DNA from 2 places in the Enterobacter bugandensis genome. Region 2 is predicted to be linked to the other one. Evidence: predicted binding sites of a transcription regulator. Region 2 holds the regulator's gene; the other holds the start of a gene.

Region 1 (3,139 bases), 2.9 Mb from region 2:
AACCCGAAAGGTTACGAGTTCATCAACGACATCAAAGGTGGTGTAATTCCTGGCGAATACATCCCAGCCGTTGATAAAGGCATCCAGGAACAGCTGAAAGCGGGCCCTCTGGCTGGCTATCCGGTTGTTGACATGGGTATCCGTCTGCACTTCGGTTCTTACCACGACGTTGACTCCTCTGAACTGGCGTTTAAACTGGCTGCGTCTATTGCCTTTAAAGAAGGCTTTAAGAAAGCAAAACCAGTTCTGCTTGAGCCAATCATGAAGGTTGAAGTAGAAACTCCTGAAGAGAACACCGGTGACGTTATCGGTGACTTGAGCCGTCGTCGCGGTATGCTGCGTGGTCAGGAATCCGAAGTAACTGGCGTTAAGATCCACGCTGAAGTTCCGCTGTCTGAAATGTTCGGATATGCAACTCAGCTGCGTTCTCTGACCAAAGGTCGTGCATCATACACCATGGAATTCCTGAAGTATGATGATGCGCCTAACAACGTTGCTCAGGCCGTTATTGAAGCCCGTGGTAAGTAATCCACAGGATTAAAACCTAAGTCCCGTGCTCTCTCCAGAGGGGAGAGCACTATAGTAAGGAATATAGCCGTGTCTAAAGAAAAATTTGAACGTACAAAACCGCACGTCAACGTTGGTACTATCGGCCACGTTGACCATGGTAAAACTACCCTGACCGCTGCAATCACTACCGTTCTGGCTAAAACCTACGGTGGTTCTGCTCGTGCATTCGACCAGATCGATAACGCGCCAGAAGAAAAAGCTCGTGGTATCACCATCAACACCTCTCACGTTGAGTACGACACCCCGACTCGCCACTACGCACACGTAGACTGCCCAGGCCACGCCGACTATGTTAAAAACATGATCACCGGTGCTGCGCAGATGGACGGCGCGATCCTGGTTGTTGCTGCGACTGACGGCCCAATGCCTCAGACTCGTGAGCACATCCTGCTGGGTCGTCAGGTAGGCGTTCCTTTCATCATCGTGTTCCTGAACAAATGCGACATGGTTGATGACGAAGAGCTGCTGGAACTGGTAGAGATGGAAGTTCGTGAACTGCTGTCTCAGTACGATTTCCCGGGCGACGACACTCCAATCGTTCGCGGTTCCGCGCTGAAAGCGCTGGAAGGCGAAGCAGAGTGGGAAGCGAAAATCATCGAACTGGCTGGCTTCCTGGATTCTTACATCCCAGAACCAGAGCGTGCGATTGACAAGCCATTCCTGCTGCCAATCGAAGACGTATTCTCCATCTCCGGTCGTGGTACCGTTGTTACCGGTCGTGTAGAGCGCGGTATCATCAAAGTTGGTGAAGAAGTTGAAATCGTTGGTATCAAAGAGACTGCGAAGTCTACCTGTACTGGCGTTGAAATGTTCCGCAAACTGCTGGACGAAGGCCGTGCTGGTGAGAACGTTGGTGTTCTGCTGCGTGGTATCAAACGTGAAGAAATCGAACGTGGTCAGGTTCTGGCGAAGCCAGGCTCAATCAAGCCACACACCAAGTTCGAATCTGAAGTGTACATCCTGTCCAAAGACGAAGGCGGCCGTCATACTCCGTTCTTCAAAGGCTACCGTCCACAGTTCTACTTCCGTACAACTGACGTGACCGGTACCATCGAACTGCCAGAAGGCGTAGAGATGGTAATGCCAGGCGACAACATCAAGATGGTTGTGACTCTGATCCACCCAATCGCGATGGACGACGGTCTGCGTTTCGCAATCCGTGAAGGCGGCCGTACCGTTGGCGCGGGCGTTGTTGCTAAAGTTCTGGGCTAATTAATTATCCCTGAATAAAAAAGGACGCTTCGGCGTCCTTTTTTGTTTTCTGTACCTTTCCTTGTCACAAAATTTCGCATTTTTTAACCGCTCCCGGCCCGTATCCTGGCGCATGTGCTATTGTAATCATAACCATTCTCACTTACACTTTGCGCATATTTTGAACGGGAGTCTCTATGTACGTTTGTTTATGTAATGGTGTAAGCGACAAGAAAATTCGTCAGGCCGTTCGCCAGTTTCAGCCACAATCTTTCCAGCAGCTTCGCAAATTTGTTCCGGTGGGGAATCAATGCGGTAAATGCGTTCGCGCAGCGCGTGAGATCATGCAGGACGAACTGATGCAGATCCCGGAATTCAAAGAGATCGCGTAAGCCTCTATCTTTTTTTTGACATCCCCGTAGCCCGTTCTACGCTTCAATGAGTGGAAGCGGAGGGACTATATAATGAAAGGTGATGTTAAAATCATAAGTTATCTCAATAAATTATTGGGAAATGAGCTTGTCGCAATCAACCAGTACTTTCTTCACGCGAGAATGTTTAAAAACTGGGGTCTGACACGTCTGAATGACGTTGAGTACCATGAATCTATAGATGAGATGAAACACGCCGATAAATACATCGAGCGTATCTTATTCCTTGAAGGCATCCCAAACCTGCAGGATCTCGGCAAGCTGGGCATCGGTGAGGATGTCGAAGAGATGCTGCGTTCTGACCTCCGGCTGGAGCTGGAAGGTGCGAAAGATCTGCGCGAAGCCATTGCTTATGCTGACAGCGTCCATGACTATGTGAGCCGCGATATGATGATTCAGATCCTTGCCGATGAAGAAGGCCACATTGACTGGCTTGAAACCGAACTGGATCTCATTAGCAAAATTGGCCTTCAGAACTACCTACAGTCTCAGATCAAAGTGGAAAATTAATCAGATTTTCCCATCCAACGCATAAACCCGCTGCTGCCAGAAATGGTCCAAAAGGCAGTGGGTTTTTTAATGCTCCTTTATCTGAGGTGAGAAACGAAAAAACAAGAATGCAAAGCAGCGCCATAAGCGCGGCGAGTAACGCCAGCGTAGGCAGTATGCACCAGCCATGCCACGCACCAAGTGCTGCCAGATACTTCACATCGCCATATCCCATTCCTTCCCGCCGGCAGATAAGCCGATAGCCCCAGTAAATCGTGGCAAAACCAAGATATCCAGCCACCGCCCCCATTACGGCACTCGGCAGAAAATCAGGATGGATAAAGACCTGGTAGACCAGGCCCGTCCAGAGCAGCGGGCAGAGAAATTTATCGGGCAGCAAACCGTCGCGAATATCAGCGCGTACGAGTAAGGCCGTCAGAGAAAAATAGATCATCAGG
Region 2 (3,139 bases):
TCATGGCCAAAGAACAAACGGACCGTACGACACTAGATCTGTTCGCGAATGAGCGTCGACCGGGACGACCGAAAACGAATCCGCTTTCGCGCGATGAACAGCTGCGTATCAATAAACGCAATCAGCTTAAACGCGATAAAAATCGTGGGCTTAAGCGTGTCGAACTGAAGCTCAACGCCGACGCGGTCGATGCGCTTAACGAGCTGGCAGAGGCGCGTAACATCAGCCGCAGCGAGCTTATTGAAGAGATGCTCATCGCCCAACTCGAGACGCTGCGCAGCCAGGCATAAGTCTGAAAAACCCCTTTATCGCCCTTTTCATGTAGCACAGAGTGCAGTCCTGCGCGATAGCGGTTTCCGCAGGGTTGCCAGTTCTGCTATTATTGCCCTTATCCGTGGCCGAATTGCGCCACCATACCATTAAGTTTCAAGAGGTTATTTTACTCATGGCAATCATCGGCATTTTCTTCGGCAGTGATACCGGCAATACCGAAAATATCGCAAAAAACATTCAGAAACAGCTCGGTAAAGACGTTGCTGATGTGCATGACATCGCCAAGAGCAGCAAAGAAGATCTCGAGGGCTATGACATTCTGCTGCTGGGTATTCCAACCTGGTACTATGGTGAAGCCCAGTGCGACTGGGACGATTTCTTCCCGACGCTGGAAGAGGTGGACTTCAACGGCAAGCTGGTTGCCCTGTTCGGTTGTGGCGATCAGGAAGATTACGCCGAGTACTTCTGTGATGCGCTGGGGACGATTCGCGACATCATTGAGCCTAATGGCGCGGTTATTGTGGGCCACTGGCCGACTGCCGGTTACCACTTCGAAGCCTCTAAAGGCCTGGCCGATGACGATCATTTTGTCGGACTTGCCATTGACGAAGACCGTCAGCCAGAACTGACCGCAGAGCGTGTAGAGAAGTGGGTTAAGCAGATCCGCGAAGAACTGCATCTGGACGATATTCTCAACGCCTGATTTTTTACGGCGCAACGCGGGTTGCGCCCTTTTCCAGGTAAAACCGATTAAATTAATTGCTACAAACTTTTAACTTTTTCGCCCAGACCTGTACAATGTCTCCCTGGCAAAATGTGGTTTCCTTTGAGCAAGTTTGTAGGTGATACCACGTTTTTATAAGCATACTTTGCCTGAGACTTGCAGTTTTCATTTAGGCATGGCAGTTCTATAATGAGACGCATTATCCCAGGTGCATTTTCTGTCACTTCCCAGAGAAGTGAATCGTTTAGCAACAGGACAGATTCCGCATGACTGACAACAACACCGCATTAAAGAAGGCTGGCCTGAAAGTAACGCTTCCTCGGTTAAAAATCCTGGAAGTGCTTCAGGGTCCAGACAATCACCATGTCAGTGCGGAAGACCTTTATAAACGTCTTATCGACATGGGTGAAGAGATTGGGCTGGCCACCGTATATCGCGTGCTGAACCAGTTTGATGACGCGGGCATTGTTACCCGTCATAATTTCGAAGGCGGTAAATCTGTATTCGAACTGACCCAGCAGCATCACCACGATCACCTGATCTGCCTCGATTGCGGCAAGGTCATTGAATTTAGCGATGATTCCATCGAAGCGCGTCAGCGTGAAATCGCAGCTCGTCATGGCATTCGCCTGACCAACCACAGCCTGTACCTTTACGGTCACTGCGCTGAAGGGGATTGCCGCGAGAATGAACACGCTCACGACACAAAATAAGTTAGCGTTCATACTCTGAGCCAGCCGTAAGGTTGGCTTTTTTTTGCCTGAAAAAAGCCCGGTAAGCAAAGTGCACCGGGCGTAGAGCAACTTATTTGTTGTTATTGCGTATCTCGTTCCAGATTTTATCGCAACGCTTCGCCACTTCCTGATCGTTACCGGTTTTACGTGCCTGAATGCAGGCCTGATAATCCATCACGCGAACATTCTCCTGCGTCGCGAACGCCTCATGCGCTTTCTCTTTCTTTAACACATTTAGCACGCTCTGGCAGGCTTCAATTTTCTCAGGCGATCCTTCCGCGGTATTAATACAGGCGCTATACGCCTCCTTCAGACGGGCGTCCTCTTTCGGCGCCTGAGTCTGAACACACGCCACCAGCCCTGATGCCATCAGCGCGACGATTACGATTTTTTTCATCATATGCAGTCTCCAGACCGGCGGGACTCAGCCCGCCGGTGTGCTCATCAGAAGATGGTGAATGGGGCGATAACCATGAATTTGACGTCACGTTCATCCTGGAAGATGTTGCCGTAACCGCCCGCATAGCTTGGGATATCGGAGTGGTTGTCATACTGCGTAAAGTGCAGCTTGAACATCGTGCCTTTCGCGCGGCCATCCTGCAGGGTGTAGATAGCATCCAGGCTGTAGGAGGACTCTTTCAGGCGATAGTTTGGATCGTAGTACGCATCCGGCGTCGCCATGTCTGCTGGTTTTGCATCCCAGGCGTAAGCGTAAGAAGCGCCCACCGCCCAGCCCGGCAGGTTCCAGTTTTTCAGGTCATACATGGCGCCGAAGAAGACCGCTTTCTCGCCGTCGGCGTTGAAGTCTGAGCGGTTATCCCACCAGATATCCAGACGACCGTTGGATGAGGCATAGGTCGGCGTCATACGCTGCAGGAAGTAGCCCTGCTGCCCTTCAGCCTTCACCCATGTGCCTTCCAGACGCAAATCAACCTGACCGACCTTATAGCCGAAGGTTAACGCCTGCAGCCACGCGGTGCCGTTATAAATGTCGTTTACGCTGCCATCGCTGACCTTATCGCGCGTACCGTAGAACTGGTAGCTAGTGCTCAGCGGACTACCGGCGATATCAAATTTGTAGCTGGCTTTAGCAAAATACTGATCGATATAGCCTTCCGCCTGACCAAATGCGGCTTCCAGAACCAGATCGTTTTTGAAATCGTACTTCGCGCCCAGCGAGTGGAGGTAATCGACTTTGGTTTTCTTATCGTTCTGGTAGAACTTGTCCATCTCAATGTGCCACGGCGCTTTGTACTCGTTGGTCCACATATAGGAGAAGCTCAACGCACCTGCATCACCGTAGTCAAAATTAGCCCCGGCTTCTGCCCCCTGATAGGTACCAGGCATAAAGCTCCAGTGCGGCGCTAACAGCGTCTGGCCGGTTGGCTGAATATAGCCCCCACGCGCC

The links. The regulator Fur, encoded in region 2, represses iron uptake genes when iron is present. The targets are predictions, from matches to a motif close to ATAATAATGAGAACNACTATCAA.
Region 1: bfd (bacterioferritin-associated ferredoxin) is a predicted target of Fur. The motif match lies at 1,902-1,924, and genes of this name have one in related genera.

What each region holds. Positions count from the first base shown of each region.
Region 1 is NZ_LT992502.1:4,287,857-4,290,995, reverse strand. Features, by position in the region: gene fusA (elongation factor G) at 1-528, shown strand, start outside; gene tuf (elongation factor Tu) at 598-1,782, shown strand; gene bfd (bacterioferritin-associated ferredoxin) at 1,959-2,153, shown strand; gene bfr (bacterioferritin) at 2,226-2,702, shown strand; gene DG357_RS20835 (prepilin peptidase) at 2,686-3,139, opposite strand, start outside.
Region 2 is NZ_LT992502.1:1,357,086-1,360,224, reverse strand. Features, by position in the region: gene ybfE (LexA regulated protein) at 3-290, shown strand; gene fldA (flavodoxin FldA) at 446-976, shown strand; gene fur (ferric iron uptake transcriptional regulator) at 1,264-1,710, shown strand; gene chiQ (ChiQ/YbfN family lipoprotein) at 1,802-2,128, opposite strand; gene chiP (chitoporin ChiP) at 2,176-3,139, opposite strand, start outside.